DNA from 3 places in the Sporosarcina sp. QA0331 genome. Region 1 is predicted to be linked to each of the others. Evidence: riboswitches for the same ligand, from Rfam matches in the RefSeq annotation. Region 1 holds a riboswitch; each other region holds the start of a gene.

Evidence for each region. Region 1 has a riboswitch for cyclic di-GMP ahead of AC0L13_RS21080 (methyl-accepting chemotaxis protein). Riboswitches for the same ligand answer to the same signal wherever they lie in the genome.
Region 2: linked by a shared signal. The riboswitch ahead of AC0L13_RS02945 (hypothetical protein) and the one ahead of AC0L13_RS21080 (methyl-accepting chemotaxis protein) in region 1 are both predicted to bind cyclic di-GMP.
Region 3: linked by a shared signal. The riboswitch ahead of AC0L13_RS03210 (response regulator) and the one ahead of AC0L13_RS21080 (methyl-accepting chemotaxis protein) in region 1 are both predicted to bind cyclic di-GMP.

Annotation. Positions count from the first base shown of each region.
Region 1 is NZ_CM147850.1:4,143,169-4,147,514, reverse strand. It holds gene AC0L13_RS21085 (SDR family NAD(P)-dependent oxidoreductase) at 1-570, opposite strand, end outside; gene AC0L13_RS21080 (methyl-accepting chemotaxis protein) at 582-2,309, opposite strand; cyclic di-GMP riboswitch class I at 2,410-2,495, opposite strand; gene AC0L13_RS21075 (TetR/AcrR family transcriptional regulator) at 2,797-3,372, shown strand; gene AC0L13_RS21070 (SDR family NAD(P)-dependent oxidoreductase) at 3,440-4,346, shown strand, end outside.
Region 2 is NZ_CM147850.1:584,207-588,552, reverse strand. It holds gene AC0L13_RS02955 (sensor histidine kinase) at 1-434, opposite strand, end outside; gene AC0L13_RS02950 (DUF5305 family protein) at 643-1,731, opposite strand; gene AC0L13_RS02945 (hypothetical protein) at 1,745-2,329, opposite strand; cyclic di-GMP riboswitch class II at 2,384-2,466, opposite strand; gene AC0L13_RS02940 (DUF1102 domain-containing protein) at 2,648-3,196, opposite strand; gene AC0L13_RS02935 (DUF1102 domain-containing protein) at 3,267-3,818, opposite strand; gene AC0L13_RS02930 (signal peptidase I) at 4,076-4,346, shown strand, end outside.
Region 3 is NZ_CM147850.1:644,440-648,785, forward strand. It holds gene AC0L13_RS03190 (sodium:solute symporter family protein) at 1-193, opposite strand, end outside; gene AC0L13_RS03195 (cyclase family protein) at 208-975, opposite strand; gene AC0L13_RS03200 (TrmB family transcriptional regulator) at 1,068-1,874, opposite strand; gene AC0L13_RS03205 (hypothetical protein) at 1,898-2,218, opposite strand; gene AC0L13_RS03210 (response regulator) at 2,383-3,036, opposite strand; cyclic di-GMP riboswitch class II at 3,087-3,169, opposite strand; gene AC0L13_RS03215 (hypothetical protein) at 3,389-3,820, opposite strand; gene AC0L13_RS03220 (LysR family transcriptional regulator) at 3,925-4,346, opposite strand, start outside.

The sequences.
Region 1 (4,346 bases):
ATGCGTGCCGCTTGGCGCTACCGCATTCACTAAAATATGCGGAGCCAACTCACGCGCCAATGCTTTCGTAAATGCATTGATGCCGCCTTTCGCAGCTGAATAATGAGTAAACTCTTCACACCCTAAACTTCCGATATCCGAAGAGATGTTAATGATCTTTCCTTTGTTTTGCTGCTTCATTCTTTTAGCAGCTTCACGGCTGTTATTGAAACAGCCGTAAAGATGGACTTTGATCATTCGATCCCATTGTTCATCCGTCATCTCCGTAATCGGAGCGTCTTGCGCAAACCCTGCGTTATTCACTAAAATATCAATGCCGCCAAACTGTTCATCCATATAGGCGTACATTTCACGAACTTGGCTTGATTCGGATACATCTGCAAGGTACGTCAATGCACGGACACCGTGTTTTTCGACTTCTTGGCGAGTTTGCTCGGCTACTTCCTGATCACCGATATAATTAATCAAAACGTTTGCTCCGTTCTCGGCAAATTGGAGGGCAATCGCTTTTCCGATTCCCATACTTGCGCCTGTTACGAGCACGTTTTTCCCTTCAAGACCTAACTTCATTTCACTTCACCTCATAATTCGAATCGTTTGATCAATGACTGGAGTTCTTCCGCAGTTTTATCCAATGATGCGGAAGCCTCAATCACTTCTTCCATTGATCTCACTTGTTCATTCGTCAATTTCGAAACGTTAATCGACAGATCAGCCGATTGCTCTGATGCTATTTTCATATTCGTTACCGACGCGGCCACTTCTTCTGAAGAAGCTGAAATCTCTTGTGATGCAGCCGAAATTTCTTGGATTTGATCCGCAACTTGCTCAGCAGAAAGAACAATCTCTTTGAAGATGTCTCCGGCTTTCGCTGTTTGATCCAATCCGACGCGCACATTCTCTTTCCCTTTTTCCATTACTAAAAGAGAGTCATTTGAGTTGGATTGAATATGATTAATGAGCTTATAGATTTCGGAAGCTGAATGCGCTGATTGCTCCGCCAATTTCTTTACTTCTCCCGCTACAACAGCGAAGCCTTTTCCATGTTCACCAGCTCTTGCCGCCTCTATCGCAGCGTTCAAAGCCAACAAATTCGTTTGTTCCGCAATAGCTGTAATAAAATCTACAATGTCGCTAATGCGGTTTGAGTTTTCATTCAAGCCTTGTATCGTTTCATCAATTTGATTGACAGACTCATTGATCAATTGCATTTGGTCAATGACTTGCTGAATGACTTCATTTCCTTCTTTCGCAGCGTTTGAAGTAAAATACGACGATTCGGAAACGGTATGTGCAGATTCTGCGATACGTTGAATGCTCGTTGCAGACTCTTCCATAGCAGAAGCTGTCTCCACTGTCATGACCATCGTCGTTTCAGCGTTTTTCGCAAGATGATCGATTTCTTTCGAAACATTCGTCGCATTGCGATAAGACTCTTCAGCAGTAGTTGTAAGCTGTGTTGCAGACGATGCAACGATATTTGATGTGTTTCGGATATTCATAATGACGTGCTGCAAATTGGATACCATCTCTTTAATGGAGCCAGACAGTTTTCCGACTTCATCTTTTGATTCATCCAATTCCACATCACGCAAATCGCCGCCTGCTACTTGATTGGCAATGAGAACCGCTTTGTTCAATGGGCTGAGCAAACGGATAATCGTAAAGAATAAAACTGCAAATAAAATAACAAGCCCGATAACTGCGATGACAATTTGCTTCGTAATGCTTTTTTTAATGGTCGCTTCGATATAGTCGGCTGAGTAATCGATGCCCAAGACAGCGATTGTATTGCCTTTTTGATCCTGTATTGGACTAAATACCGTTCTCCACGACCCAAAAGTGTCTTCAAAAATACTGGTGACTGCCGGCTTGCCATTTTCGATCGCCTGCTCTGCAGCTGTCATATGTTCGGGTGCAATATCAGTGAACAATTCGCCGACTTCATACACTTCGTTCAAATTATTCGTATAGCCAACAGTGTTAACACCGCCATCTTCCATTTTCCAAATATAGCTCCAAAACATAATGCCTTGCTGTTCCAAAATATGATCCAACTGATTCTGGACCTTTAAAAAGTCGGTATCAGATTCCCCTTTTGCGTTAAAAACCTTTTCTACATCTTTCGCATCCAACTGCATTGCCGTCAATAGACCGACGCTTGTCAGCTCTTGCTCCAGATCGCTTTCCAGCTGATTTTTCAACTGAGAAATGCTTTGGACCGTTGTGACAGCGAACAAAGCGATAACAATTGCAAAAACAGTAAGCAATAATTTGAATTTAAGCGGAATGTTTTTTAACAAACGCATACCTTTTCTGCTCCTCCATTTGTAAATATTTTATGCAATAAAAAATACCCATTTCAAATTGAGAAATAGGCAAAATAAAAAACCAGAAAAAAATCTAGTTTCATGCGGCTCAGCCATCATAGCAATAATTGCTTTAGACCCGGAGCTTTGCGTCCCTCTCTTTCGAAAGGTTTGCCAACTATATTACTTGAAAATAGTACCATAGATTTTCAGAATAGGCAATAAAAAGTACTATTTTTTCTAAAACAAATAATTACATTAGCACTATCTACTACAGGATTATTGTTATTGAAAAAGTTAATTGCAGTATCGCACTTTTGATCCAGTTAAATTTAATCTATTTCTTATATAAAAGCGGGTAAGTAAAAAAATTATACTACAATTCGCAAACACCTCCCCGATTTATTGCCCATTCCGAATAAACAATTGACAATACTTTTAAAACTAGTTACTATTTATTTGAACAGCGGTCAAATGAGGAGGTACTATGTCATCACGGAAATCTGCGCAACGTGATCTGACTCAAGAGATGATCATGGAAGCTGCAAGAGACTTATTCATCGTAAAAGGATATCAGCACGTTTCGATGCGGCAAATAGCGAAAGAGCTCGGTTATAGTCATGGAGCCATATATTATCATTTTACAAATAAGGCAGAGCTATTTTATGCACTGGTGGAAGAGCATTTCAGCATGTTGGAACAAAAGTTAAAGGAGCTCGCACAAGCCCCTCTGGCCCCGCGGGAAAAACTTGAAGCCATCTTGCTCGGCTATATCGAGTTTGGTTTAAATCATCAAAGCCATTATGAAATCATGTTTTTAATCAAAGACGAAGAAGTGCTGAACTTTATCAATCAAGGCCCGAACAAAACGTATGAATTGTTTGCTCAAACCGTACATAGTTTGAGTGAGAAGCAGCTCTCGATTCACGAGATTTGGTCTATTTTCTTATCCTTGCATGGATTTGTCACACACTATTTGCGGCATGTCGTCCAATACGAAGATGTGTTGGATATGGCAAAGGCACACGTCCAGTTTTTGTTGAAAGGTATCTTTCAAAGTTAGCCATCTATTGGCTTTCTTTTTTCACTCCATTTGAACAGTGGTCAAATAATGAACTAGGGGGATTTTTATGAAAAGAGCACTAGTGTTGGGAGCTTCCGGCGGAATGGGATATTCGATTGTGAATGAATTGATTAGCAGAGGTGTGGAAGTGACGGCATTCGCCCGTTCGGAGCAGAAACTGAAACGTTTGTATGATGGGCGTCAGGAAATCACCATTCAAGCCGGGGATGTTTTTAATTTACAAGATCTCATGGCCGCATCTGAAAATGTCGATGTCATTTACCAAGCAGCTAATATCCCTTATCAGGAATGGGAGAATAAACTCATCCCTTTCATCGAAAATGTTTTAAAAGCGGCGGAAATCCAAAAATCAAAGCTTGTATTGGTTGAAAATATTTATGCTTACGGCAGATCGGCCGGGGCCAAGGTGACGGAAAACACACCAAAACAGCCGCATACAAAAAAGGGGAAGATTCGTTTACAAGTGGAGCAGCTTGTCAAACAATCAAACGTTCCAACAATCATTGCCCACTTTCCAGATTTTTATGGTCCGAATGCGGAAAATACGATATTGCATTTCACATTAAAGGGAGCTGTTCAACAAAAAAAAGCAATGTTCGTCGGTGACCAAACCATTGCAAGGGAGTTTATTTACACACCGGATGGAGCGAAGGCAGCGGTCAACTTATCCTTGCATGACAATGCGTATGGACAAAACTATAATATTCCTGCCTATGACGTCATTAGCGGGGAAGAAATCATTCAGATTATCCGCGAATTTTCCGGATATAACAAACCAGTCCGAACTGTATCGAAAAATCAAATACGGTTCTTAGGTCTTTTCAATGCTAACATGCGTGAAGTGGTTGAAATGTTCTATTTGAATGAAGAACCGGTTGTATTAGATGGTACTAAATATGAAGCCGAAATCGGCCCGCTTCCTCGCACTTCTTACAAGGAAGGGTTGAAATGTA
Region 2 (4,346 bases), 590 kb from region 1:
TCTGTCAAATGGTAGAACGACATGATATGTTCCATTGTTTCTATATGTTTTTCATTCATTACACTAAGCTTTTCGTTCACGAGTAAAAGTTCATCTTGCTGGATTCGCAGTAAACGAGCATTGGTATCAAGTTCTTTCGTCAGTTTGGAAAATAAACTAACAAGCAAAGTCGTCAACAAACATACTAAATAAAAATAAGATCTTTCCTCGAACACTTGCCCAATAGAATCTGCTCCAGCTAACCAGAACGTGATGAAAGTCGCGCTGCCAAGATAAAAAGTTAATGCTCCCCAACAATATAACGGTGCCAAATATCCTGCCGCTATAAGCACTGGATTCAAGGCATACCAGATGAATGGACTCGTAATGCCACCAGTCGGAATTAACAATAACGTTAACCCGATTGTTTCAGTTAGAACTATAGCTTGAACCACTTTTAAATTTCCTATATATCTTTTTTGCAAATCAGTGATCATCCATGCTGCAACTAGTAAGGCACTAATAATTCCAAGTTTGAAAATCCAGGGCGCTTGGGGGCCGAAGAGAAAAAAGACCGAAGTTAACAGTAGTGATATAGCCCGAAATAACAACGACAAGTTTAGAATATTCCCAGGGCTCCCTGTTAATGCTCGTAAAATCTCCTTACTCTTCCGCATAAATACTTCTACCTTCATCCCACATTTCATCGGTTACGGTCAAGTGCTCTTCAATCGCTTCATATTTATATAATTGGTTCCCGTCCACAATAAAATAGCTAGCCCTCACTACCCCTTCCTGTTGAACGAAAATAGGAAGTTCCTTCTCATCCGCTATTTTTAAAAGCGACTTTATATCTGACAACAGCAATATTGATTTTCCATCCATGCCTTCATTTCTCGATACGGCAATGATTCTATTTCCATACTTTTTATTAATCAATTCAATTTGTGATTTTCGTTTTCTTGGTTTCATAATGTTGTTCAAATAAATCCATAGCAGCGACAATACTATTGTCGACAGTAAACTAGAAATCCTTACAATAGTGACAGGTACATCGACACCTAAAAATTGGAGTGTGCTCGTAACAGTTTCAAGAGAACCGAACTGAATCGATGAGGTAAATTCTTTTTCGCTAGCCAAAACAATGCTGTCGAATAAATAATGGAAAACAAGGTTTTCATTTGCTTGCAATTCCCTTTCATTTCCATCAAAACTAATAGTCCCTTTTATCATCGGAGTTACTATTAAGGAATATTTAGAAGGAGTAATACCAGTTTCCTCTTCCGCCTGAGTAATGAACGCATTTATTTTATCCAGATCAATCGTATAGTTGCCATCAATAATCGAAACGGTTGTCCCTTTCTGTTGGAAGGATTGTTTTTGCTCCAACGGAAATGTCTTTTCCCAAAGATCTTGGGCGACTACTGTTAACTGGACTTCATGTTCCCCCTCAACCTTTACATCTTCTGCCGAGGTAACGATCGTTTTCATATCAATTGGAATTGCCGTTGTAATCTTCTTTAAAATCGTTTCTCCGACTGGAACTGTTCCTCCAGACGTATTGAGGACATTCGGTTTGATGGTAGCTTTATAGTCGTATATTGTCGTTATTTCAATTGGGTTTGAATGGGTCGTCGTAGTTGAAGTAGTTGGTTGTAGGAAGGAGTAGATTAAAATAGCAATGGATACAGCAAGGATACTAGAAAGGATTAAATTCCGTTTATTATTCCATCTTGTCAGAAATTGTTTCAAAACAGCCACTCCTTTACTCTTCGATTTCATCATCTATTTCGGTAGTCATTTCTAATTCGTCTACTTGCAGCGATTCTTCCGCATGTTTTTCAGGAGTATTCTCTTCTGGTTCTTCTTGCACAATAACCGCTTCTTCCTTCTCATCGCTATCTTCTTGTTCAGGATTTTCCACTTCCTCTTCTTCTTTTTCATCCTCTTCTTCCAACAGCTCAAGAAGGATCTGTTCTATGTTAGATTGGGGAATACTTGACTCTACCAATGCATAGCCACCATCCCATTCGACATCCAATAAAATCGATTCGCTTATTTCTTCAGGATGGCCTAGAATTGTAAAACTGGCACTTCTTCCTGGTCCGATTTGAAATGATTCATTTGGGGCTATGCTGCCAGAGTTTCTAACCTGTACAACGTTTTCCATGTTATTTGTAATCCAAAATAGCCGGCCTTCCCCATAATGGACAGATAATAAAGCATGACTTTCAGATACTGAGGACACTGTCGCTTTGTTCCGCAGTTCTGTGTTAGAAAAACTAGTACTTTGTAGAAGTAAAAGTGATAAGAACAATAATAATGCAGCACCATATAAGTATTTTTTCACCGAAATACCTCCCGAAAATAATAAAAACCCAATCAAATCGGACGCTTGTCCGCATTTAATCAGGTCGGTTGCACCATTAACTCCATACGTCCAAGGTGCCCAAATACAGGACGTATTTCATCGTTCCCATGATAAAATTGTAGTATTACAAGTATTATATCGAACACAATTTGAATATTTTGTCATTATTCGTAAGGAGTATAGTTCTATTTTTGATTATTCGGATGTTATTTTGGAACTAAATGTCGAATTTTTCCACTAATCAATAAAAAAGAGAATTGACCGTATAGATCAATTCTCCAAAAGCACTTTCTTCTATTAATCGACAGCCTCTCCACTGACAACAAGGTTCGGAGCAAAATTGCCGAGGCTTGCATTGTTTCCAACAACAATTTTCACATCTACTTTCGCAATTTGATTCATTTGAGCTGAAGGGCCTGAAGCAGCTGTCAATTTCGCAACATCAGCACCTCTTATACTATCGATTTCAGTCCAATTATCGTTTCCACTCTTCACCCAAACACTGATGCCTTCCGGCAAATTATATTCGGTTTTAATAGTTGCATACACAATATTTTCCGAGTTGTTTTCTACAGTAAAGAGCTCGTTCCAAATATACTCACTATTTTTCTGCAATCCAAATGACGAATTATTATTCCCTTTGTTGAAATCAATCTTTAACACACCATCTTCAATCGTTGTCGCATTATGTTTTCCGACATTTAATGCAAGAAGCGCTTCGTCTGTATTGACAACACTCCCTGTCATCGCACTCGTAACAGTTGCGGATGAATACGACATGGCGGCCATTAGGCTTGAAATTGCAAGTAATAAAACAATCATCAAGAGACTTTTTTTCGTTCGCACTACGACACCCCTTTTATTCTTTTATGAAAAAAGAATTGATGACAAATGCCATCAATCCTTTTTTTCATCCTTATTTCGCTTCCGCTGCAACGACTAGGTTCGGATTGAAATTGCCGAGAGATGCTTTGCTGTCTACTACCAATTTCACATCGACTTTAACCTCATGATCATTATTATTCTTAAATGCAACAGGAAGATTAGCAACAAAAGCACCGTTGACGCTGTCGATTTTAGTCCATTCGCCTTTTCCGGCCTTCACATACAAACTAACGCCGGCAGCAGGGTTGTTTTCTGTTTTGATAGTAACATCTACTCTGTTTTCAGAATTGTTTTTCACACTGAAAAGTTCGTTCCAAATGTATTCACTTTGTTTTTGAACCCCATATGAGCTGACAGGCATACTTGTGACATTCCCTTTATTGAAGTCAATCTTCAATACACCGTCCTCAACTTTTGCCGCACTGTGCTTTCCTGCATTCAGTGCCAATAAGGCTGTATCCGTCGTTTTCACAGTTCCTGTCATCGCACTTGTCACAGTTGCAGATGAATACGACATTGCAGCCATTAGACTTGAAATGGCTAGCAGCAACACTACCATCAATAAACTTTTTTTCGTCTTCAAAATACCATCTCCTCTACTTTTATTCGGCTCCTCGCCGTTGTCTAACTGATTTAAGTATAGAAAAGATATTCATAGACTTCGTCGTTCGTAAGAATACTTTTTTAGAACTCTTTCGTCTACATTGCAAGCTACTTTTGATACTTGAGACTACTACGAATGGCTACTAACAAGTATACTTTGGTACCATTCCCCTCCCTCTTTGGAGGGGTTAATTCAGGTGATATTTATCTTACAATTACAGTAAGGGGGAATATATATTGAAGCAATTATCGAAGGCTTTCAACATCCTGCTTCTATTCGTCATCCTGCTTACACTTTGTGCAGCAGTCGGATCTGCCATTATGAAAAAGCCGATATTGCTCACTGTTATACGCTCCGACAGTATGGTACCTGTCTGGGAGCGCGGGGATATGGTAGTCATTGAAAATGTCGGTAAAAAAGATACTATCAATGTGGGAGATATCGTATTCTTTACAACCGACAAAGGAAGTTTATCCACCAAAGGATGGATTGCACATCGGGTAATGG
Region 3 (4,346 bases), 650 kb from region 1:
GTCCTAGTGTAATAATAGTTCCGGCAAAACCGATTGCGGCGACCCCGAATATATTCACAAGCAATCCAATTTCTCGACCAGCGATAAAATAGTCATTTGAACCGGTAACCCATTTTCTAGTTACCCATCCCCCTAATAAAAGAACTACTACAAATGCTGCGAAAAAGATTAAGAAAACACCATTGAAGCCCATGGTCATCCTCCCCTTTATTCGAAAATGGCGACTGGTCTTGCCCAGCCGGCACTTCCGTCTTTGACCTTGATAGGAAATGCAGCAACTTTGAATCCGTGTTTTCTAGGTAACTGATCTAAGTTTGCAAGTTTCTCAATTTGGCAATACTCCGCCTCTTTGCCGACATAATGGGCAGCCCATAAAATGTCTTCCCGTGGATTTTCTCGATAAAGCTGTGCTTGGAGAGGAAGCGGAATGTCCCAACCCCATGCATCGATGCCCATGACTTTAATACCTTTATCAATAAGCCATCTAGTTGCATTCGCTGACACTCCGGCATGGCAAAATGCATATTCATCATCGTAATACTTCTTATCGGCATCAGTGCGAACGAGTACGATGTCGAAAGGTTGTAATTCATAATTCATTTCAACTAGCTTTTCTTTGAAATCTTCGACTTGCAGTTCATATCCCGCCGCTTTATCACTGAAATCAAAGACTACGCCATTTCCGTAAAACCATTCAATTGGCAGTTCATCAATCGTCCTGGATTTCTTACCTGCTGTCATATCGGCATAATGCCAAGGCGCATCTACATGGGTACCAGTATGGGTCGTTAATGTTACGGTTTCGACAGCCCAAGCTTTGCTGTCAGGGAAGTTCTCTTTCTCCAAACCTAAAATAGCTGCAGCTTGTTCAGCTCCCTTTTCATGTGCCTCATATTCAATTGTTGGTGGAAAAGGTTCTTTCGCATTACTGTCCATCGGTACACTTAAATCGATAATTTGAGCTCCCACTCTCAAAACCCCTTTCGAAATTGGACTAAAGTAAAAACGACCAACGATCCTCCTTTCTCCCCCTTTTTTATAATTAACGATAAATCGGTGATACCTTCTCAAAAAATATCTAAAAGCCCTACAAAATTTTCACCATATTTAGCTGCTAATTCATCATGGAAGTGATTAACAACTTGATTGATATAAATATCGTGTCGAATATAGTTGAGTGTAGTCCGGGTTAACGCTGTATGACTGGATATAATGGCATGTGCATTTCCCTCAGCAGAATGAAGTATAAAGACACTTTTTTCATCTAATACACATGAAAGTTCTCCCGTATGCCTGCGGTCGGAGAATTCACCTTGGTGATGGGTGAAATGCAACCATGGAATCTTCTTATCAGTGCCATCGAATAGAATGGAGATTACTCGAACCCCCTTCTTAAACGCTTCAAGTAAGTCATCCCATAAAAGCTCCAATTCACTGTTCCAGCAACTAAGGTAAATTGTTTGTTCTGTGGATTGGATCATATTCCTTAAAGAATCAATGGAAGATACATACCCATCCAAATGATAAAGTTCCGACCAATCTGGTTTCATCTGATTGGAGATCACTTTAAATTGGCTTTCCATAAAAGCGGTATCGTTTTGGAAGTCCAATTCTATCTTTCGTAATAATTCCTTATAAGGAAGGGGAGAATATAATTTTTTGATTGAGTAATTGCCGTCTAAAACCGGAAAGACAACTTCTTTTTCACACATTCGATTTAGATTTTCATACACTTTCGGGCTGGGAACGCCCGATTTAATAGCGATTTCATTTCCGTTTAATGGATTAGATTGTAATAAAGCAACATAGATTTTAGCTTCATATTCCGTAAATCCATATCTTTTTAGAGTTGAGTTTGTTTTGTCAATATTCATTTTTATCACCTGGATTAATACTACTACCATGGTTGTAGTAAGTCAGGGGCTAATGTCAGATCGACATCCGATTGGCACGCTTTCGAAACAGCGTGGAAAACATATGCCCAAAAGCGGGATGAATCATTGTCAGAAGAATCGATGGCTAGATAGGCGACCTGATCGTGATGCAAGGTTTTTAGCCATTGGCTGATCAGCGTTGTTTTGCCATAGCCTGCAGGAGCCCGAAGAATGGTCACCTTTTTGAAGGTACCATTATGAAATTTGTCATGCAATCTTGTTCTGTTAACGCTATCCGAAAGGGGTTGCGGTAACTTTGTTTTTGCAGAAAGAAGAACCGTCATCAATTTTCCCTCCTATTCAGGTGCAATTATATAAAAGTAATCTATAATTACCGATTATTCCTAATTTTACACTTCTGTAAATTTATTGTCTACATGATTTCTGTCTTATAAAACGCAAAAGAGAGCCCGTGGGTCGGCTCTCTTTTGTCATCTAGATACCACTATCAAACAGGCAGATCAAACTGGTATTGCACTAATCCAGTCTCGTTTGCGTAAAGGGCGGCCTGTGTGCGGTCGCCAAGACAAAGCTTAGCCAAGATTTGGCTGACATGTTTCTTTACCGTGTGCTCCGTAATGAACAGGCTGTTGGCAATTTGTTTATTAGAGTATGCCATCCCCAACTTTTCCAACACTTCCTTTTCCTTTACGGTCAATTGTTCGAGTGGACGGTTGTCTACTAGCGGCTCCCTCTGTGACTGGATCAGCAAGTCAATCATATCGGGATCATAATACTTCCTTCCTCGCTGAATCAGATGAAGCGCGTAAATGAGTTCGTCGGGATCTGCTTGTAACGATATGAATCCATCCACGCCCATTTTCCTTGCATGATTGAACAGGAGAAGGTCCTGTAAATCGGTCAAGATTGCAAATTTGCAGGCGACATTGAGCCGCTTCGCTTCAGCGATTATTTCCAAACCGCTTTCGTGCCCTAACATGAAATCGGTAATTAGCAAATCCGGATGTTCTTTTCGAATTAACTGAAGAGATTCTTGCTTGTTTTTTGCTTCACCAACCACGTCGAGCCCGCTAGGCAATGACAGGGTCAAGACGAGCCCTTTGCGAATGAGCAGTTGATCATTCGCCAATACAATTTTCATCGATAGAAAGCCCCCTCGCCTAAAATGTAGGAACATTAAAAATGTCCCGAAGAAACAGGGCCGGTTGCACCACTGACTCCCTATATCCAAGGTGCCCACATAAAGGATATAGTTCATAGTCTCCTATGTATGCATAGAGTGACATTTTTAAATAAGTATACAAAATCCTTACATTTAGTATAGGGACGTCTTTGAATGTTGAATACTGAGGAATGTTAATATTCATAAATTCTGGTTGTTTCATGAACATTCCACGCGCGATAATGAGCACAAAAAGCCTCATGTATACTTGTGTCATGCGACGACGTATACAAGAGGCTATTCCTGATTCTATTCATATCAGCAGCTCAAATCATCTGCCATTCAGTATGGTAATTTCTTTCATTTCATCTTCTGTTTTCAACGGCAATTCCGTAATTGTCCAGTTTTGTGAGAGGAACTGCTTCAGTGTTTCTAACTCACTCTCACTCACTTTCAACTGTTTCATGCCCTCATCTGTCAACGAGTAATCTTTCCCGGCGTTTTTTTTGAATTTCAACTCCAGAAGCCCTCTTATGGTAATGAATTTCACTTGATATCCGTCCACTAGGATTGATGCAAAAGCATTTTTATCTTGCTGATAAAGTGAAATCAAATCACCATAATAATAATTTGGATTGATGCGTTCCCAAGAACTGCTGTCCCTTTGCTCGAGTTGAGTTAGCAGCTCCTCATTTGATATGCCATTGCTGCGTAGTGTTTCAATCATATACGCTTCCATTAATGTAAGTTTAGTAGTCGCCATCCAACATCCTCCTCAAGAAGGGGTGGCTCGCGAAAATACGGCATTTGAAACGAATGGAGTGGGTTTTATGGGCTAGTGATTGGTCTGTTGAAATCACTCCCTCTTCACTGCAAAGGAAACTTCTCCCTCGCCATCTCGATAAACACTGTAGAGGCAGGGGTTTGTTGAGCGTTTCTCCGATAGCTGAGAACGATCTTGCTTTTAAATGCTGGATCCTTGAGAGGATACAAATTGGCTTCTACCTTTACAGCGGCACTTTCGATAACACTTTGAGGAACAATCGTAATGGCGACGCCTTTATTTGCTAATCGTAATGCGTTTTCCGTATTGGATGTTTCCAATACGATTTTTGGGTGAATATGATATTCCGAAAATACTTGGTTGGTGAAACGACGTAGTCCGAGTCCCGGTTTTGCTAATATGAATTTTTGCCCATCCAACAAGGAAGGATTGAACTCCTCGTCCGGTAGTGGGCTTTTTTTATACAATGGGTGATTTGGCGGGATGACGATGTAATTGTACTCAT